Linked DNA regions of Pararhizobium capsulatum DSM 1112. The protein of the gene in region 1 binds, or shares a complex with, the protein of each later gene. Links are inferred from orthologs where the notes say so. Each region holds a gene or a part of one and is shown in the gene's direction. Other genes may lie near its edges.

Region 1 (6,898 bases):
GGCGTCGGAGACCAGCGCCACGGACTTGCCGGCCTCGAGCGCTGCAATCAGCCGCGGGCCGGCTTCGTCGGCATTGTGTTCGTGATAGGCGTAGGGGCGGTTGACGATGCCGTAGCGGTCGAGCAGGACGCGGGTGACGCGGGTATCTTCGCAGGCCAGCACATCGGCGCCGGCCAAGGTTTCGAGCGCGCGCAGCGTGATGTCGGAGAGATTGCCGATGGGGGTTGCGACGAGATAGAGCGCCGGCTCCAGCGGACGTGCGGGCACGGCGATGTTGTGGATGCGGTAGGACTTCTGCCTGTCGCTTGCTCCGCTGCCGTTGTCTGCCTGGTGTTCCACTGTGTTTTCTTTCTATGTGCTTTGCCGGTCTTTATGGGCGAGCCGTGCGAAGGCGGCAAGAGCTGGTCGATGGATATGGCAAGCCGTACAGCCGGGGGTCTTCTTTTATGCCGGCGAGGCATTTCGGTAGAGAGGCCGTCGTGAACTTGAAGCGCGACGTGTTGACGGCTTCGCTTGATATTGCTGTAACATGGCTCAGCCAGTTTGAGCGGCGTCTCTACGCTATCCATCGACTTTTCGCTCGGTGGTGCCGGTTTCAAATGGAGACGTGCCTCGCGATTTCACAAACTGGGGAAACTGGCATGAGAATGAAGACGCTTCGCACTCTGGTTCTGCAGACGGCCGTGCTTGCTGCCATCCCGACGCTCGCGCTGGCGCAGTCTGTGCTGAGCAAGGCCGAGCGCACCAGTGAGAGCATGGAACCGGCGCTGGTTCATGCAGATCAGGCAACAGCAGCCCAGAAGAAGTTGGACGAACTGATGGCCCGAACCGGTCGGCGGCCAAACATCGTCTGGCTGGTCGTTGACGACATGGGCTATGGCGATCCCGGCGTATTCGGCGGCGGCGCTGCGATCGGCGCAGCCACCCCCAATATGGACAGGCTGGCGCACGAAGGCCTGACGATGACCTCGACCTATTCGCAGGCCACCTGCACGCCGACGCGCTCCGCCATTCTGACCGGGCGGCTTCCGGTGCGCACCGGCCTGACGCGTCCGATCCTTGCTGGCGACAAGATCACCAAGAACCCGTGGGCCGATGAGACGTCGCTGCCGAAGCTGCTTGGCGACGCGGGATACAAGACAGTTCTGTCCGGCAAGTGGCATGTCGGCGAAAGCGTCGGCATGCGGCCACAGGATATCGGCTTCGATGAATTCTACGGCTTCTACGAGGCCGAGAAGGAAATCAGCCAAGGCGTCGACAAAAGGCGTTATCCAGATCTTGTTCTCAATCCCGAACGGTTGGCAATGCTGAAAAAGACCGGTTCGAGCACCGCGCTCGTTCACGGGTTCAAAGGTGGCGAAACCAAGGACGTCGAGCAGATCGACAGCATCGGGAAGATGGCCGAAGGCGACCGGATGCTGAAGGAATTCAGTGTCCAAAAGATCAAGGAGCTTGCCGGGGGTACGGCTCCCTTCTTCCTCGAACATGCCTTCATGAAGGTGCATGCCGACAACTTTGCCTCCAAGGCCTTCGAAGGCAGGAGCGCCAGCAAATACCCGTACAAGGACGACGTGGTGGAGGTTGACGCCTATATTGGCGAGATTGTCGACGCACTCGACAAGGCCGGGGTGCTCGACAACACCTTCATTTTCGTGACCTCCGACAATGGGCCGCAGCTCGATACCTGGCCGGATGCTGGATACACGCCGTTCCGCGGCGCGAAAGGTTCTGCCTGGGAAGGCGGCGTGCGCGTGCCCGGCATCGCCTACTGGCGCGGCATGATCAAGTCCGGCCGCGAAAGCGATGATCTCTTCGATCTGATGGACCTGTTCAACACATCGCTTCACGTGGCCGGTGTGGCGGACAAGATCCCGACCGACCGCTATATCGACGGCATCGACCAGACCTCGTTTCTCCTGGCCGATGACGGCCAATCAAACCGCGAGAAGGTCTATATCTGGAACGAGCAGAACTTCATGGCCATGCGCATGTACGAGTACAAGATCCATGTGAAAGTGGTTCAGGAGCAGGCCCAGTGGTTGAACATCGACATGACCACCGTCAGCGATGTCGGCCTCGCACCCTGGCTGTTCAATCTCTACATCGACCCGAAGGAGCAATACCCGGTCGGCCACCGCATGAACGCTTTCCTGGCCTCGATGGCGGCGGAGATGAAGGCGCACGGGGCGACGTATAAGAAGTATCCGCCGAAGAATATTGGCCTCGGGCAATAAGCAGCAACACGGTCGGTCGCTTTATATTGACTGCTTTTTCTGCAATGCCGATCACATGCCCTGTGACAGGATTCTGCAGACGATTCCGAAGGCGGGTCAGGCGGAAGTGATATGCTGCTGTTTCCGACGCAGCCCTGCAACGTGTGTGGATATGACGGGGATACTGGGGACGACCGCTCGTTCTTGCTCACAATAGTCCTCTCCCTCCCGCGATAGCGCTTGATTTCCGCGGCTTCTTTCTGCCATTTTGCCCGTCCACATCCTTGTGGGCCCGACGGGGCGTCAAATGTAAATGCCGGGAGGCATGCTTCCGGCACTGGTTGAAAGCGGTAGCATCCCATGCGCATTACTCTCGAGCGGTCCAATCTCCTGAAGTCGCTGAACCACGTTCACCGCGTGGTCGAGCGCCGCAATACCATTCCGATCCTCTCCAACGTGCTGTTGCGCTCCGATGGCGCAAGCCTGGAGATGAAGGCGACCGACCTCGACCTCGAAATTACCGAAGCGACGCCTGCGCAGGTCGAGCAGGCGGGCGCAACGACGGTGCCGGCGCATCTGCTCTACGATATCGTCCGCAAGCTTTCCGACGGGTCTGAAGTGGCGCTCGCCACCAACACTGAAGGCACGGCGATGACGGTGCAGTCGGGCCGCTCGAAGTTCTCGCTGCAGTGCCTGCCGCAATCCGACTTTCCGGACCTGACCGCCGGCGCCTTTACCCACACCTTCCGCATCAAGGCGACGGACCTGAAGATGCTGATCGATCGCACCCAGTTTGCGATCTCGACGGAAGAAACCCGCTATTATCTCAACGGCATCTATATCCATACGATCGAAAGCAACGGCCAGCTGAAACTGCGCGCTGTCGCGACCGACGGGCACCGGCTGGCGCGCGCCGATATCGAGGCGCCGTCGGGTTCCGAAGGCATGCCGGGCATCATCATTCCGCGCAAGACCGTCAGCGAATTGCAGAAGCTGGTCGACAATCCCGATGTCATCGTCACCGTCGAGGTGTCGGACGCCAAAATCCGCCTGACCATCGGCTCGATCGTCATGACCTCCAAGCTGATCGACGGCACTTTCCCGGATTACCAGCGCGTCATCCCCGCCAACAACGAAAAGGAACTGAAGATCGATTGCCAGTCCTTCGCGCAGGCCGTCGATCGCGTCTCCACCATCTCGTCGGAACGGGGCCGTGCGGTAAAGCTGTCGCTCACCGAGGGCCAGCTGACGCTTACCGTCAACAACCCTGATTCCGGCAGCGCGACGGAAGAACTGCCGGTCGGTTATGACAGCGATCCGCTGGAAATCGGCTTCAACGCCAAGTACCTGCTCGATATCACCGCCCAGCTTTCGGGCGACGAGGCCGTGTTCATGCTGGCCGATCCCGGCTCGCCGACGCTGGTGCGTGATCTCGCAGGCGACGATGCGCTTTATGTCCTGATGCCGATGCGCGTCTAAAGCGCGTCGCGATCTTTCAGATTCGCTTTCCACGCTTTGGCTCTTTGTTTTTACGCATGTCGTTATCGCAAAACCGCTGCGCACTTTTGCGCGACATGCGTTTAACCTTCAGCCCTGGCCGGCCTGCAGATGGCGCTTTCCCATGCTTCCGGTGCTCACGTACCGAAGTACGCTCAAGCTCCGGGGCACGGAAAATCACCATTTTCGACTCGGCCTGAACTGAATGTCGATCGGTCCTCGCGCTAAAGCTCGCTCGCCGCTGCATCGAACGGTTCGGGAGCGGCTGACGCCGCCCGGGCCGTTTTTTTATGCGTGACTTCTGATAAATATGCGACAACGAGGCTCGCTCGTATTTTCACTACATCTTAATGACGTGAAGAGACTTGTTTTTGTCGCAACTCGCAACACATAATCCACTGCGTCGAAGACTCTGTTCATGAAGGCGGAGATTCGCTGTCAGCGGTGCTCAACCGGATTACGGGAAGAAAAATGAATTTTCGTCTGAAGCAGCGTTTTGAAAAGAAATTTGACGAGGAAATCCGGTTCTTCAAGGGCTGGAAGCAGAACATGAAAGCGGTCGGCTCGATCATCCCGACCTCCGGAATAACGGCCCGGCGCATGGCGAGCGTGATCAATCCGCATTCCGGCCTGCCTGTCCTGGAGCTTGGCCCCGGTACCGGGGTGATCACCAAGGCGATCCTCGAAAAGGGTGTGGCGCCTCAGAGCCTTGTCTCCGTTGAGTTTTCCACCGATTTCTACCAGCACCTCCTCGAACGGTTCCCCGGCGTTGATTTCATCAACGGCGATGCCTTCGACCTGAAGACGACCCTCGGCGAACGGCGCGACCAGCAATTCGATTGCGTGATCTCGGCTGTGCCGCTTCTGAATTTTCCGATGTACAAGCGCGTGGCGCTGATCGAGGATCTGCTGTCGCGCATCCCCGTCGGCCGCCCGGTCATGCAGATCTCCTATGGTCCGCTCTCGCCCGTCGTGGCGCTGCCGGATCGTTACCAGATCTCCCATTATGATTTTGTCGTGCGGAATATTCCGCCAGCCCAGCTTTGGATCTACCGCAAGGCTCATTGAGGCCAGAGGGCATGTTCGGGGTTTATATCACCCATCCCCAGGTTCGGATCGATCCGACTGTTCCTGTGCCGCGATGGGGATTGTCGGAGCTTGGGACAGCCCGCGCCACGGACACGGCCGGGGGTGACTGGGTGCGGCGGATCGGCCGGTTTCTTTCCAGCGACGAAACGAAGGCTGAGGAGACGGCGGCGATCCTTGCGGCTGGACGAAAGGTGGAAATCCTTGCCCGCTCCGGCGAAAACGACAGGTCGGCGACCGGATTTCTGCTGCCCGATGCCTTCGAGGCGGCGGCCGACTGGTTCTTTGCCCACCCGACCGAAAGTTTTCGCGGCTGGGAACGAGCGGCGGATGCGCAGGCGCGGATCGTCTCTGCCGTATCCGGCGTGCTCGATGCGCATAACCCGGAAGTCCCGATCGTTTTCGTCGGCCATGGCGGTGTCGGAACGCTGCTGAAATGCCATCTGGCCGGCGTGCCCATCGCACGCCATGATCAGCCGGCAGGCGGTGGCAATCTCTTCGCATTTTCCCTTGCGGATCGTTGCCTTGCATGCGACTGGACCCCGATGGAACAATGGCGGGGATGGATGGCATGACCCTGAATGCACGCGACAGACTGATCATCGGTCTCGACCTTCCGACGATCGGCGAGGCTGAAAAGATCGTGGCCGCTCTCGGCGACGAAGCGAGTTTCTACAAGATCGGATATCAGCTTGTCTTTGCCGGCGGGCTGGAATTTGCCCGCGATCTCGCCCAGGGCGGCAAGAAGGTCTTCCTCGACATGAAACTGCTCGATATCGACAACACGGTGGCCAAGGGCGTGGAAAACATCGCCAGGATGGGTATGTCGATGCTGACCCTGCATGCCTATCCCAAGGCGATGAAGGCGGCTGTCGAGGCGGCGAAAGGTTCCGATCTCTGCCTGCTCGGTGTGACGGTGCTGACGTCCATGGATGCAGAAGACGTCAGGGATGCGGGCTATGCGCTCGATCCACGCGCACTGGTGCTGAAGCGTGCCGAACAGGCGCGGGAGGCCGGCATGGGCGGGATCGTCTGCTCGGCGGAAGAATCGGCTGCGGTGCGCGGCATTGTCGGTGCGGGCATGGCCGTCGTCACCCCCGGCATCCGCCCGACGGGCAGCGACAAGGGCGATCAGAAGCGGGTGATGACGCCTGCCGACTCGCTGGCTGCGGGCTCAAGCCATCTGGTGGTGGCGCGGCCGATCGTCAAGGCGGAAGATCCACTTGCGGCGACACGAGCCATTCTGGCCGAGATGGATCGCGCGCTTCAGGCGTGAGCGCCGGCAAGTCATTCCACCCTGTTGTGTTCGATCACGTTGGTATCCTCATCATTGCGGATCAGCGAGACGTCGCCGCCGATCACTATATTCCCGGCAACCCTGTTGAACTCGGCGAAATCCCGCGAAATTAACCCGCTGCCGAAGGGGGCCGAGGGGGCTGTCAGGCAATAGAGACGGGCGCCGTTGCGGGAGTTCAGCCAGATGGCGGGTTCGGCTCCACCCTTCGAATAGGAGAAGGTGTTGCCGCTGATCTCGTTATACTGTGGCGACTGGTGGCGGATGGTGCCGCCTTCACCGCAGTTGCGATAGAGGAAGATGCCGCCTTTGACGGGGTCGTTGAACCTGTTGCCGGAGATAAGGTTGTAGGCCGATCCATCCACGGCGATCTGTTCCCGGGATTTGGTGATGACGGCAAAGCTGTTGGCGCGGATCGTGTTGCGAGCCGATTCCGCGTCGAGATAGATCGCCGTGCCGCCGCTGCGCCCGCTGAATGCGGAGTTCTCCACCGTCAGGCCGGTTACACCGGGCGCGACATAGAGCGGGATTTTTCCATCGGCGATGAAGCGAAGCTGCGACAGGTCGATGTTGCGGGGTGCCGATGCCTGAGCGTGTTGTGTATGGCCTGCCTTGAGCGATGACAGCCGGACGTCTTCCGCCTGACCGTTGGCGCCAAGTCCTTGCACGCGGATCGCGCCTTTGACGGTGCAGTTCTTGACCGTGATGTCCTGCGGCACGCTCCAGCGCCCGTCTTTCGCCCTGGTCGAGCGGATGAGGATTGTCGGCCGGCCGGAATTGACGGTGCCGCGCGAGCCGTCGAAGGTGG
Region 2 (7,040 bases), on another replicon or contig:
TGGAGCAGTTCCGCTGCATAGTCATGCAGACGCTCAAACCAACGCAGTTTGTAGTCGAACTTCGGACCTGGCGCGGGGTTGCCGTTGGGAAGGTAAAGGCAACCAACCACAATTCCATCAATCGCTGCTTCGATGTATCGACTGTGACTGTCGCCGGGCTCTCCCGGTAGTCCACGCCGGGTTAAAATCGGCTCCTGATCGCGAGCAAGGATTGCCACGCCGTTCCAGGACTTCTGGCCATGCCAGATTGCCCCGTACCCCGCCTTCTCAAGCTCGCTCTGCGGAAACTTGTCGTCCGGCGCCTTCAGTTCCTGCAGGCAGACGACATCGGGCTTCGCCTCGGCGAGCCACCGAAGCAACACATCGAGACGGCCATTGATGCCGTTGACATTGTATGTGGCGAGCTTCACCGCTCTCAGTGCTTTCGGTCGCCCTTGTCACCTTGACCCGGCTTGGCGTCGTTCTTGGCATCATGGCGGGCATCTGCCGACAATGATCGGGACACCTCGACGCTCTCCTTGAACTTACCGTCCTGGTCGCGACGGACGTAACGCTTGTCGGTTCCTGTATCGATCATCTCACGCTTGCTCATGGCCTGTCTCCTTCGGTTGCGTCCACCGAAACGCGCTTGCAGGCCAAAAGATGCATGCAGGTCAGGGCATTATTCGAAACAGAGGGCGATTTGAAGATAGGGATAAGAGGTCCGGTAAACCGGCCGCTCATTCAGGAGGCTGGCACACTTTAGAACGCTGCCAATGCCTCACTTCGCTTCCTCGGGAAGCCGCAGTTCCTTGATCATAACTTCAACCTTCTCGTCCATGGCAATCCGAAGATCCCGGATCAAGGTGGACGCGGTGAGGAACGCCTGGCCGACCTCGCTGTCACCCTGATGTTCGAGTTTTGCGACGAAAGTTGCGAGTTGCACAAGTTGATCGGCGTCCGTCCCGCTGCTCGGAATTCCAAGGATGTCGCGCATATCCTTCACGGTGGTCAGGGCACGCTCCAGCAGCCTTTTACGCTTTGAATGGCTCAGCTTCGCCACTTCGTTTCCGGCACGGAAGAGTTCTGCAATAAAGTCAGTCGTGGAAGTCATTGAAGGTGCCGCAGCTCCGGAAACGCACAAACAAGAGCCCTGAACCATGGTTATGCCTATGGAATTCGCCCTGCCCCACCTAAAATTTGCATGCCCGCAACCAGGAGTCTAGTGATCGGACGATCCCAACAGCGTCTTTTGTCGCGTCGATCGTCGCGATGTCTGCTTCCCCAAAATTCGAGGTTCTTGGACTCGACTCCTGTTCATTCGGGTGGTTGATTGCCAGGCGGAGGAACCTGTATGGCGTACGAATGGGATCACGGAAGAGCGCGGCGAGCGCGATTGATAAAGATGGCCTCGATGCTTGCTTTAACTGCCTCGGCATTAGGCTTGCCGGTTGCCATGTTCCTCACAGCGGCTCCACTCTAAACAGGTTCGTAACCGTTGCCACGTTGCAAGTCAGGCTACGCTTTTGACTTGCCAAGGCGCGGCCGGACGGGAGATCAGTTCCGACGTCACATCAAGGACATCGTCTATTCTATAGGGCTTCGGCAGAAACCGTGTGCCGATGGGAACATCGACGTCGTGGAAGTGGTGGCCGCCTGAGAACGACCAAACTTCAAATTGAGTTCGAAAAAAAAGCGGGACGCAAGTTCACTTTTTGTTCGCATTCACATATAAGTCACAGATCGGCCGCCTCCTATGAGGGTGGCCCAAACGGCGCCTCGATATGACAGCTTACCTCGACAAACTGAATGACCGCCAAAGAGAAGCAGTGGAATACGGTGCTGGCACCTCGCAAGGCGCAGCCAGCGGGCCGTTGCTGATCATCGCGGGCGCCGGCTCAGGCAAAACAAATACGCTCGCCCACCGAGTCGCGCATCTGATCGTTAAGGGTGCTGATCCACGACGCATTCTGCTCATGACCTTCTCACGCAGAGCTTCATCCGAAATGGCCCGTCGTGTTCAACGCATCTGCAGGCAGGTGCTCGGCGATAACTCCGCGATCATGACCGATGCCCTCGCCTGGTCCGGAACCTTCCACGGTATCGGCGCGCGTCTGCTGAGAATCTATGCCGAACAGATCGGTCTCAACGTCGACTTTACGATCCATGACCGCGAGGACAGCGCCGATCTGATGAACCTCGTGCGCCACGAATTGGGGTTGTCCAAGACAGACGGTCGTTTCCCGACAAAGGGTACATGCCTTGCGATCTATTCGCGCGTGGTCAATTCGGAGAGCTCGATCGTCGAGGTGCTGAAATCGGCATATCCCTGGGTGGCCGGCTGGGAAGAACAACTGAAGCAGCTTTTCGCGGCCTACGTCGAGGCGAAGCAGATGCAGAACGTGCTCGATTATGACGATCTGCTTCTCTATTGGGCGCAGATGATGTCCGATCCGGAATTGGCAGCGGATGTCGGTCAGCGGTTCGATCACGTGCTTGTCGATGAATACCAGGATACCAACAAACTCCAGGCATCAATCCTGTTTTCAATAAAGCCGGATGGGGGCGGACTGACCGTTGTTGGCGACGATGCTCAATCCATCTATTCATTTCGCGCGGCCACAGTCCGAAACATTCTCGACTTTCCAAAGGTATTCTCGCCGATCCCGGCCGACGTCATCACTCTCGACAGGAACTACCGCTCAACTCAGCCGATCCTTGCGGCCGCAAATGGCGTTATCGATCTCGCGCGCGAACGCTTCACCAAGAACCTCTGGACAGATCGCGCTTCCGAACAACGACCATGGTTGGTCACGGTCAAGGATGAAACCGATCAGGCCAATCACATCGCCGAACAGGTCTTGGCCAATCGGGAAGTTGGCATTCCCCTGAAACAGCAGGCCGTCTTGTTTCGTGCGTCGAGCCATAGCGGAGCGCTGGAAGTCGAGTTGACACGCCGCAACATCCCTTTCGTTAAATTTGGCGGCCTGAAGTTCCTCGACAGCGCGCATGTGAAGGATCTCCTGGCTGTTCTCAGATTTGCCCAGAACCCTCGCGATCGGGTCGCCGGCTTCCGGCTGCTCCAGATGCTGCCTGGCATTGGACCACAGACGGCTGGAAAGATCCTCGACACGATAGCAACAGATCCGGAGCCTCTTCAGTCACTGGCCGAAATTCCACCCCCACCCAAGACCGGCGAGGATTGGCCCTCCTTCGTGACGTTGCTTACCTCTCTCCTGAAAAGCAGCGGCACTTGGCCACGCGAACTGGAGGTGGCCCGCATCTGGTATGAGCCTCATCTGGAAAGGATTCACGAGGATGCCGATACGCGCAAAGCCGATCTGCTCCAGCTTGAGCAGATTGCCGGCGGCTACCCGAGCCGAGAACGTTTCCTGACCGAACTCACCCTTGATCCGCCGGATGCGACCAGTGATCAGGCCGGCGTTCCCTTGCTGGATGAAGACTATCTGATCCTGTCCACCATCCATTCTGCCAAAGGCCAGGAGTGGCGATCAGTGTTCATGCTGAACGTGGTCGACGGTTGCATTCCCTCTGATCTCGGCGTCGGCACAACAGCGGAAATTGAGGAAGAGCGCCGACTGCTCTATGTCGGCATGACGCGGGCACGGGACAGTTTGACGCTCGTGATACCGCAACGGTTCTTCACCTATGGCCAGAACACGCAGGGCGATCGGCATGTCTATGCCTCGAGGACACGATTCATTCCAGCAACGCTCCTGCAGTTTTTTGAAGTAACAAGCTGGCCGAAAGTTTCCGCTCAAACGAGCGAGCGCAGCGCCCGTCAGATCAGGATCGATGTCGGCGCTCGCATGCGTACCATGTGGAAGTAGCGTCCGATGAGCGATGACGCCGCACCAACCGTTCGCAAGATCATACACGTCGACATGGATGCTTTCTACGCGTCGGTGGAACAGCGAGACAATCCGGAGCTCCGTGGCAAGCCGTTGGCTGTTGGCAGTGCTGCCGCCCGCGGCGTAGTCGCGGCTGCTAGCTACGAGGCCCGAAAGTTTGGTGTCCATTCCGCAATGCCCTCAGTGACAGCGGCGCGCAAATGCCCGGATCTGATCTTTGTCCCTCCGCGCTTCGACGTCTATAAGGCGGTGTCGCAGCAAATCCGGGAGATCTTTGCCGAGTACACGCCTTTGATCGAGCCATTATCGCTCGACGAAGCCTATCTCGATGTGACGGAAAACTTGAAAGGAATGGCAGTCGCCACCGAGATCGCGGCCGAGATCAGAGACAGGATCAAAACTGTCACCGGCCTCAATGCCTCTGCCGGAATTTCCTACAACAAGTTCCTCGCCAAGATGGCATCGGATCTCAACAAGCCGAATGGTCAGGCCCTGATCTCCCCGAAGAACGGTCCCGCCTTCGTTGAGGCGCTTGCGGTCAAAAAGTTCCACGGCGTCGGCCCGGCGACAGCCGAGAAGATGCGCCGTCTCGGCATCGAAACCGGAGCGGATCTGAAGAGCCGGACGTTAGAATATTTGGCCGCGCACTTCGGAAAATCCGGAGCTTACCTTTACGGGATCGCCCGCGGCGTCGACAATCGGCAGGTCAACCCCGACAGGGAGCGGAAGTCGATCGGCGCAGAGGATACGTTTACCGAGGACATCTTCGCGCTGAAGGCTGCAAAAGCCGAACTCGCCCCTCTTGCCGCGAAGGTGTGGGGTCACTGTCAACGTCACGGTATTGTCGGCAAGACTGTCACCGTGAAGATCAAATACGCCGACTTCCAGCAAGCAACACGAAGCCGAACGATATCGCATTCGTTTTCTTGCGAAGACGAAATTCTGCAACACGCATCGGCACTGCTGGAGACCGCCTTTCCATTTCGACTGGGCGTCCGCCTGTTGGGGGTGACCCTGTCGTCGTTAGCCTCTCAACGCGAGCGCGATGAACAACAACTTCGCATGGCCGTCTAGTTTGGGCCGGTGAACGAACCCCCTGCGCGGGAGGGCGCCCGCGGTTGAGGTAGAGATCCACACCCGGTCTCACATGCATTGAGCGTCGTTCAAGCAGACCATTACGGGCTTCTTCAACAAGGAGCCTGACGATGTCCCATCAGTTCTTGATGCACCCATCAGCCCGCTGCGCCAGAGGCTGATCGACGACATGAACATGCGACGTTTCTCACGCGAAACGCAGCGCAACTATCTCCGCAACTTCGGTCGCCTGGCAACTTTCCTCGGGACACCGGAAGATCACTCGCCAGCGGGCAAGGTCAAGCTCAACAAGCCCTATTTGATAGGCTTCACAAGCGAGATGACCCGGGGTTTGGATGGTGCATCCAGCCATTCGATCCACTTATCTCTTTCCTCGATTGTATCGAAGAACCGCCAAAGTTTGAATTCCTCCTCGGTGGTCTGCAACATCTCACCGATGGATACGAGCTCCAAGGGCAGCGTCACCTCGTTACCGTCGAAACGAACGAAATAGATGCCCTCGGCAGCGAGGCGAATAACTTGGCCGGTGCCATAGCTTCCATCGGGATCGTCGACGGTGAAGAACATTCCGGTCAAAGTATCGAGTATGGTGTTGTTCATTCGTTGGATGCCATTCGTGAAAACGCACTGCAAGAAAGTTCGCCCAGGCTGGTGCTAAAGGCAAGACTATGCGTCTGATATCGTCTTTCGTTCCCCATGCCAACGTCGGAGACAGCTGCTGCTGATCCTGAAACTGACATTCTCAGCACTCTATCGCGTTTGTCGAGCGACTATGAGGGAACGTATGTCAACCTGATCACGTTCCCACCAATTCGATCGCTCGCCACGAGGCGCAGCGGCGGCCGCGGGCCGGCGAAGAAGGGCTTGCCATAACCTAGCACGACGGGATGGAGGTATAGTCGATATTCATCAACAAGGCCAAGATCGGTCAGGCTTTGCGCCAGCTCGGGCCCGGCAACTTCGATCACCCCATCCTGTTGAGCCTTGAGCCTGCGTATTGTCGTCTCGATATCATCCGGGACAAGAGTGGCGTTCGGACCGACTGACTTCAGCGAGCGCGACACAACCCATTTTGGCTTGCTCCTCCAGGCCGCTGCGTAGTCGCGCTCCCCCTCGTCCCACTCGGAATTGTCTTCATCCCAATACCGCATCACCTCGTACATGCGGCCGCCGTACACGCAGCCGGCAACACTGCTGATGTCTTCGATGAAATGACGAAAAAGCGCCGGATCAGGTGCGAATTTCATGTGGTCGACATACCCATCCAGGGACTGGTTCAAGGCGAACACGAGCTTAGCCATGCTGCAGGATTTCCTCCCTAAGCTCCTCAAAAAGGCTCCATCCAATATTACGCAGAAATGAAAGTGCTGACAATCTTGCCGCAGCTTCGTTGATGACACCAATAATAGAATTCATTTCGTTCGATCCGGGGGGCAACCAGATCAGTCGTGACCTCGAGCCGCAGAGGATGTGTGCAGATTGTCCGCACGGCCATCACGTAGCCGGTTCAGGCGCGTTCGGAGGATTGCTGCTCTATGTGGCGCACGCAGATGTTCACCTTATCCACCGTTTGACGCGATTGACCTCGCGGGTAACGAAGATCGTCTGGGCTGGCCTGGCCTCGAAAGTCACATACTGGCTCGTGGCAGAACCGGCGACCCTCTTTGCCGGCGCAACAGCGGGGAGTACCGCATCATCACAACGCTGACGCCGGACGACATGGTGCGTATTCGACGATTATTCTGATCTGGAGACGCGTGGAGTCCTGTTTGAGAACGTCCATGTGTTCCCGAGGCCTCATAGCCGCAGGGGGGCCGTAATCACCCAGCCCACGCGGCGTAGAAAAGACGCATCGAGGGCCTGCAAGCAGGGGGGCTTTTGCATAGCTGAGATGCAAATTAAATGTTTTCCAAATGGTCAAAAAATGATCATAACGCGTATAGCTGATGCAGATGGCAGCTTCCTGCCAGTCCCACTGCCGCAGCTGTTCCCCTCTGGAGGTTGTATGACCTTCACACTTCATGGGCCGCGGTCTCCGCAGGCCCATTTTTTTTCACAAGATTGCGGCGCCTCGGCGTGTATGTGGCCGCGTCA
Region 3 (6,976 bases), 290 kb from region 1 along the record:
CATCAAATCCCACCCGGCGTTCAACAAGGACGCGTATTCTCGCCCTTCGATCCAGGCCACATGTAAAGCGACGTCTCGGTTGAGGGTAAACCTTAAATCGCTGCATCCTTCGCAATAATCGCGATTTTTGATAAATTGCGACCATCTGGACAACCTGCTCGCGAGTGCTGTAGTTTTGCCACATTCGATATTTTCGTGTTGCGTGGGGGTAACTATGACAGTTTACCTGATAGAATGTGACATAGACCCGTGGTCTTTTTACGCCGTCTGGCGCGCTGAGTCCGTCCGCGATTCCGAGTTGGTCGGGCGGCTTGGCACCGGAAATTCATGTGTTGTCATTTGACACGATTGGGGATTTGATGACCATCAAGAGCCTTTTGCTTGCTTCGGCAACCGCGCTTGCAGCTTTTCAGAACGCCACAGCAGCGGACGCCATTGTCGCGGCCGAGCCAGAGCCGATGGAATATGTTCGCGTCTGCGACGCATTCGGAAAAGGTTACTTCTACATACCGGGCACCGAGACCTGTCTGAAGATCGGCGGCTACGTTCGTTTCGATAATATGTTGGGTGAGAGCCCCTATAACGGGATCAACGACGGCTGGGTTGGCCATACCCGTGCCACGCTGCGCTATGACGCAGCCTCCGATACGGAATATGGTACGTTGCGTTCCTTTATCGAGCATCGTTGGGATAACACGGATGGCGTGGAGAAGTTTACGCTGATCAGTTCCTATATCGAGCTGGGTGGCTTCCGCGCCGGCTATTCGGATTCGCGCTTCGACAAATGGCTGGATTCGGCCGGCAACATCATCAATGACGATGTCATCGATTACTCGCCAAACCGCACCCCTCAGGTGAGCTATGTCTACAAGACTGACAACGGCTTCGAGTTACTGATTGGCCTGGAAGAGGGCAACGGCACCTATAGTGCCGGCGGCACGACGGTCTACTACAAGGACGAAGACTGGCCGGATCCGCTGGCCGGCTTCAAGTACAAGCAGGATTGGGGCGGCATTTCCGCAATCATCGGCTACGACGCCCAGTCCGAAGAAATGGCAGCCAAGGCCCGCCTTGATCTGACCCTCAACGATGTCTTCTCGATCTTCATCATGGGCGGCTATCAGTCTGGCTGGGATAATGAAGACGGCCCGGCAGGCTCGCGCCAGCGCAACTTCTTCGGTTCGTGGAACGGCGAATGGGCAGCATGGAGTGGCTTTGCTGCCAAGGTAACTGACAAGGCTACGATCAATGGCCAGGCAGCCTATGAAGAAGACGGCACCTTCGCCGCAGCCCTGAACGTGGAATACAAGATGGTCTCTGGCTTCAAGATCATGCCGGAAATAAACTACACCGATTTCGGTGGCGTGCGTGGCGACGGCAATGCCTTCGGCGGCACCGTCCGCTTCCAGCGAGATTTCTGATCAGCAGGCACTAAATACAAAGCCGGCGCCCTTGGGGCGCCGGTTTTCGTTTGCCTGCTAGAGCTTGTCAGGGAAAAGTGGGGACCGGCTTTTCCCGAAAAGACAAACGAAGATAAGAGAATCTAGAGGATGTCTGGTTCAATCTGAACCAGACATCCTCTAGCGGTGCCAGTCCAGCCAGTCCCGCATAAGCTGATGGGCGATCGCGCCCTTCGGCGGCGGACCGAGCTCACCGGCGGCAAGGCTGACGCCGGTATTTCGCGCCAGCATGGTGGCGGTTTCCTCACGGGTGAACCAGCGGCAGTCTTCCAGTTCCTGTTCGTCGCGGTGGATATCGCGGTTCTTCGCCTCCGCATAGCAGCCGATCATTAGCGTGTGCGGCATCGGCCAGGGCTGCGAGGCATGGTAGCGCACGCGACCGATGCGAATACCGGATTCCTCGTGCGTCTCGCGGCGCACAGCATTTTCGATCGTCTCGCCCGGTTCGACGAAGCCGGCAAGACAGGAATACATGCCTTCGGGAAAATGCGGACTGCGGCCAAGCAGACAGAGATCGCGCTCGAGATCGATCGTCAGCATGATTACGACGGGATCGGTGCGCGGAAAGCTAAGATGGCCGCAGGCGGTGCAGATCCGTTTGTAACCGCCGGCCTGGCTTTCAGTCGCGCTGCCGCATTTGCCGCAGAAACGATTGTTGGCGTTCCAGGTGATCAGGCTCGATGCCTGCGCGAACTGTCCCAGAAGCTCGTCGGTGAGCATCTGCTGGCGATAGAGGGTGCGCCCGTCCGCAATCTTGAACGGCTCGGGGAGCGTCTCCTCTGTCAGCCCGATCGGCACGGCAAGCCGCGGCTCGCCATTTGGCAGGAAGCCGAGCAGGATCGCGTCGTCAAGTTCCGGCTGCAATCCCGAAAGCTCGTAAGGTGCGAAGAGCGGATCGATGATCTTCTCGTCGTGCTTGACCACCAGCCGGCTGCCGGAGAAGGCCAATACATGCGCCCCCTCAGCCCGGAAGGCCTTTTCGACGCAATCGTCGGCTCGATGCTCCGACTGGCGGTCCAGGTGGTTTTCGGCAAAGGCGACGAGGGTGCTGGGTTCGGGATGCGGGCTGTGCAGGTCGAAGATCGATTTCGTCATGGTCAGAGGTTTTCCAGTAGGCGGGCTGCGAATGCCTTGCGTTCTTCGTCGCTCCACGGCTCGGCCGTGCCGAAACCCCAGACAGGCCCCGGCCAGTTGGCGTCGCCTTCGCTGCGGGCGATGACGTGGACATGAAGCTGGCGGACGATATTGCCGAGCGCTCCGACATTAATCTTGGTCGCCCCGGTCGTCTTTTTCAATGCCGCAGCCACCATGTTGGTCTCGAATGTCAACATCGTCTGGTCGAGCGGGGTCAGGTCGAAAATTTCCGAGATACCGTCTCGCTGCGGAATGAGCACCAGCCAGGGCCAGCGCCGGTCGTTCATCACCCGGAGCTGGCAGAGTCCGAGGTTGGAAACGAGCAACCCATCGCGTTCAAGGCGGGGATCAAGGGAAAAGTCAGACAAGAAGAACTCCGGGCTTTGCGAATTATCGTTGTTTTGCAAATCAATAGCAGTTTTTTGAAGGCTTGGCTTGCTTTTGCTGGCGATATTGCCGATATGAGAGCCGGGAGGTTGGTGGTGGACGAGCCACTCGCCAACCGGGTCAGGTCCGGAAGGAAGCAGCCCCAACGAGCCAGGCACGGGTCATCGTGCCAGCCTCCCACCCTTTTCCTTACTGTCCTGTCTGGACACGATTTGCAGCCAAGCGGCCCCATCGTGGGGAAAAGAGGGCGATGAGCGAAGATAGTCTGATCCCGACATCCGAAAAGCCCGCCGCCTACCGCGTCCTTGCGCGAAAATACCGGCCGAAGGACTTCTCCGACCTTATGGTCGGCCAGGAGCCGATGGTGCGCACGCTCACCAACGCCTTCGAGACCGGTCGAATCGCCCAAGCTTATATGCTGACCGGGGTTCGCGGCGTCGGCAAGACGACCACCGCCCGCATCCTTGCTCGCGCGCTGAACTACAAGACATCAGAAATCGACAAGCCGACCATCGACCTGCGCATCCCCGGTGAGCATTGCCAGGCGATCATGGAAGGCCGCCATGTCGACGTGATCGAGATGGACGCCGCCTCCCATACCGGTATCGACGATATCCGCGAGATCATCGAACAGGTGCGCTACCGCCCGGTGTCTGCGCGCTACAAGGTCTACATCATCGATGAAGTGCACATGCTCTCGACGCAGGCCTTCAATGGCCTGTTGAAGACGCTCGAAGAGCCGCCGGAGCATGTGAAGTTCATCTTCGCCACGACGGAAATCCGCAAGGTTCCGATCACGGTGCTGTCGCGCTGCCAGCGCTTCGACCTGCGCCGTATCGCCGCGATCGATCTCGTTGTCCTCTTCACCACCATTCTCGAAAAGGAAGGTGTCGCCGCCGAGCCGGATGCCTTGGCGATGATCGCCCGTGCAGCCGAGGGTTCCGCCCGCGATGGCCTCTCGCTGCTCGATCAGGCAATTGCCCATGGGGCCGGTTCCGTCGAAGTTGAGGCCGTGCGCTCCATGCTCGGTCTTGCCGACCGCGCCCGCATCGTAGATCTCTTCCATCATATCGTGAAGGGGGATGTCGCTGCAACGCTCAGTGAGTTCGCGCGCCAATACGAGGCTGGTGCTAGCCCGTCCGTGGTTCTGACCGACCTTGCTGATTTCACCCATCTCGTCACCAAGCTCAAATATGTGCCGGATGCGGCCAATGACCAGTCGCTGAGCGAGATCGAGCGCACCCGCGGCGTCGAGTTCGCCTCTGGAATCGCGGTCACCACGCTGTCGCGTATCTGGCAGATGCTCTTGAAGGGTATTCCTGAAACGGAGAGCTCCTCGCGCCCAGCCGGTGCCGCCGAAATGGTGCTGATCCGGCTTGCCCATGCTGCCCACCTGCCGGCGCCGGAAGATGCTGCACGTCGCCTGCTCGAACTTTCGGGTGGCGATGCCGGCCGTGCACCGACGGTCAATGGTAACGGTGCGGGAACACCGCAGGCCTTCCAGGGATCGAACATTCAGGCACGATCCATCGACACGCCGCCTGCCCAGCGCGCTAACGGAAATGGTGCAACGATGTTGCGGGCAGTGCCCGATACACCAACGCCCGCTGTGCAGATTGTCGGCCGCATCGAGGAAAAGCCCGCCGAAGCGCCTATTGTCAGCGCTGCCCCGAAGGCCCAGCCCAAGGTTCCGGTCAATTCCGTTGCCGACATTGCCGAACTCTGCGCGAAAAACCGCGATATCCGCCTGAAGACGCTGGTGCGTGGCTTCGTGCGGCTCGTCAATCTCGAACCGGGGCGCCTGGAGATCAACCTCCCCGAAGAAGCGCCGAAGACGCTGGTGGCCGATCTGCAGAAGCGGCTGGAGGAATGGACCGACATCCGCTGGATGGTCATCCTCAGCCGCGAACCCGGCCAGCAAACGCTACTGGAGGCCGAGCAGCAGGCTCAGGAAAAGCGCCTCAGCGACGCTCGGCAGGACCCCGATGTCGCCGCCATCCTCGCTCGCTTCCCGGGCGCCAAGATCGCCGACGTGCGCATCAAGGGGCCGGATCCGGAAGTTGAGGAGCCGCAGGTCGTTGCCGTTGCCGAATCAGAGGAAGGCGACATCCTTCCCGGCGATGATATCGAGCACTAGAGTTTGTCAGGGAAAAGTGGAAACCGGTTTTCCCGAAAAGACAAACAGAAACAAAAGAAGTTAGAGGATGTCTGGTTCAATCTGAACCAGACATCCTCTATTTCTAGCTTTTAAGCACATTTCGAAGAGGAAAATCCGATGCGCGACCTCATGGGCATGATGGGCAAGGTCAAGGAAATGCAGGCCAAGATGGAAAAGATGCAGGATGAAATCTCCGCTCTCGAAGTCGATGGTGCGTCCGGCGGTGGGCTGGTGACCGTTCGCATGGATGGCAAGGGCAACCTCAAGGGCATCAAGATCGACCCTTCGCTGTTCAAGGAAGACGATGTCGAGATCCTCGAAGACCTGATTGTTGCTGCCCATAAGGACGGCAAGGACAAGGCCGAGGCCATCGCCGCCGAAAAGACCCGTGCGCTGACCGCAGGCCTCCCGATCCCGCCCGGCATGAAGCTGCCTTTCTAAAAGGGCTAAACACGGCGATAGCTGGCGGATAGCCTAGATAGGCTAATCGAAGCTGCAGGCTCGGTGCCTTGCGGTCAAAATCCATGGCAAGGTCGCCAAAGCTTGACCTCGCAACAGACGGAGGTGGTCTTCGTGCCACCTCGAAGTGCTTGCAAATACCGCCAAGGTTCGCAGGCCGATAACGGCGCAAGTGCCGAGCTTCGCATGATGTCGCCTTCATGGTACAATTTCTCCGTTGGCTGGCAGGCGAGCGGAGAAACGGGATGTCCGAAGAACAGGCGATCCGGACGATCTTGCATCTCTATGTCGATGGCATGGCCTTCGGCAACGAAGTGGCCCTGCGAAAGGCTTTTCATGCCAATGCGCGGGTTATCGGCAACTATGAAGGTTCGGTCGAATGGCTGACGCGTGATGAATTCATCAGCGCCGTCCTTGCAGAGCCGCCAGCGCCACCGGATACCCAGCCTGTCATGGATATAGAGACGATCGACATTTCCGGCGATGCGGCGAGCGTCAAGGTTACCGACGAGTTCGCCGGCATGCGCTTTACCGATTATCTTTCGCTTCTGAAGATCGAGGGCCGCTGGATCATCGTCAACAAGCTCTACCACCTGCATCCGGCCTAGAGTTTGTCACTGAAAAGTGGAAACCGGTTTTCCCGAAAAGACAAACGGAAACAAAGGAATCTAGAGGAAGCTCCGGCTCGACTCGAATATCTTTCACGCCGACGGGAATGGTCCCCGGCTCAAGGCCGAGGACGATTGTCAGGGCAGGTTCCTTCTCAGGCCCGCAGCGTGCCGCCGGTGGACTTCGTCACGTTGGCAACGATCTTGGCGGTGAGGGCTTCAAAATCCTCATCCGTCAGCGTGCGTTCGGCGGGCTGGATGACGACTTCGATGGCCACCGACTTCTTGCCTTCGCCGAGCGACGCCCCTTCAAAGATGTCGAAGACGGAGACGCCGGTCACCAGCTTGCGATCAGCGCTGGACGCAGCCTTCAGGATCGCGCCGGCTTCCACCGTGCGGTCAACGACGAAGGCGAAGTCGCGCTTGACGGCCTGGAAGGGCGAAAGCTCCAGCGCCGGCTTGGTGCGGGTGGCCTTCTTCTTCGGGTCCGGCATGGCATCGACATAGATTTCAAAGCCGGCCAAGGCACCGGAGACATCGAGCGCTTCCAGCGTCTTCGGGTGGAATTCCCCAAACGTGCCGAGCACGATCTTCGGGCCGAGCTTGATCGTACCCGAGCGGCCCGGGTGATACCAGGACGGGCCGCCGGCCTCGAACTGCACATTGCCCATCGGCACGCCGCAGGCTTCGAGAACCGCGATCGCATCGGCCTTGGCATCGAAGACATCGACCGGCTTGCCGCCGCCCTTGGCCGTGTTCGACCACAGTCG

What was found.
Region 2: the proteins of dnaN (region 1) and dinB are in contact, whole or in part, in a solved structure (PDB 1OK7), measured with the Escherichia coli proteins. The link is inferred for Pararhizobium capsulatum DSM 1112 from one-to-one orthologs.
Region 3: the proteins of dnaN (region 1) and QO002_RS02480 are in contact, whole or in part, in a cryo-EM structure (PDB 8GIZ), measured with the Escherichia coli proteins. The link is inferred for Pararhizobium capsulatum DSM 1112 from one-to-one orthologs.

What each region holds. Positions count from the first base shown.
Region 1 is NZ_JAUSVF010000001.1:833,989-840,886, forward strand. What follows is about bases 1,806-4,632. They hold dnaN (DNA polymerase III subunit beta), read left to right. Parts: upstream 1,806-2,573; coding sequence 2,574-3,692; downstream 3,693-4,632. Other genes in these bases: QO002_RS03915 (arylsulfatase), read left to right, coding at 1,806-2,234; pmtA (phospholipid N-methyltransferase PmtA), read left to right, coding at 4,182-4,632. Outside these bases: rsmI (16S rRNA (cytidine(1402)-2'-O)-methyltransferase), read right to left, coding at 1-339; more of QO002_RS03915, read left to right, coding at 642-1,805; more of pmtA, read left to right, coding at 4,633-4,778; QO002_RS03930 (histidine phosphatase family protein), read left to right, coding at 4,790-5,371; pyrF (orotidine-5'-phosphate decarboxylase), read left to right, coding at 5,368-6,072; QO002_RS03940 (NosD domain-containing protein), read right to left, coding at 6,084-6,898. UniProt on the Escherichia coli protein: Confers DNA tethering and processivity to DNA polymerases and other proteins. Acts as a clamp, forming a ring around DNA (a reaction catalyzed by the clamp-loading complex) which diffuses in an ATP-independent manner freely and bidirectionally along dsDNA.
Region 2 is NZ_JAUSVF010000003.1:54,724-61,763, reverse strand. What follows is about bases 2,912-5,880. They hold dinB (DNA polymerase IV), read left to right. Parts: upstream 2,912-3,836; coding sequence 3,837-4,925; downstream 4,926-5,880. Other genes in these bases: QO002_RS25360 (dihydrofolate reductase family protein), read right to left, coding at 5,717-5,880; QO002_RS25365 (hypothetical protein), read right to left, coding at 5,241-5,546; QO002_RS25375 (ATP-dependent helicase), read left to right, coding at 2,912-3,830. Outside these bases: xth (exodeoxyribonuclease III), read right to left, coding at 1-410; QO002_RS25385 (hypothetical protein), read right to left, coding at 416-592; QO002_RS25380 (hypothetical protein), read right to left, coding at 761-1,141; more of QO002_RS25375, read left to right, coding at 1,764-2,911; more of QO002_RS25360, read right to left, coding at 5,881-6,247; QO002_RS25355 (RES family NAD+ phosphorylase), read right to left, coding at 7,038-7,040. UniProt on the Escherichia coli protein: Poorly processive, error-prone DNA polymerase involved in translesion repair and untargeted mutagenesis. Copies undamaged DNA at stalled replication forks, which arise in vivo from mismatched or misaligned primer ends.
Region 3 is NZ_JAUSVF010000001.1:543,511-550,486, forward strand. Bases 2,770-5,674 are described here. They hold QO002_RS02480 (DNA polymerase III subunit gamma/tau), read left to right. Parts: upstream 2,770-3,231; coding sequence 3,232-5,118; downstream 5,119-5,674. Other genes in these bases: QO002_RS02470 (HIT domain-containing protein), read right to left, coding at 2,770-2,962; QO002_RS02485 (YbaB/EbfC family nucleoid-associated protein), read left to right, coding at 5,257-5,580. In the rest of the region: QO002_RS02460 (porin), read left to right, coding at 360-1,421; nudC (NAD(+) diphosphatase), read right to left, coding at 1,581-2,555; more of QO002_RS02470, read right to left, coding at 2,558-2,769; QO002_RS02490 (nuclear transport factor 2 family protein), read left to right, coding at 5,844-6,206; pheT (phenylalanine--tRNA ligase subunit beta), read right to left, coding at 6,362-6,976. UniProt on the Escherichia coli protein: Part of the beta sliding clamp loading complex, which hydrolyzes ATP to load the beta clamp onto primed DNA to form the DNA replication pre-initiation complex.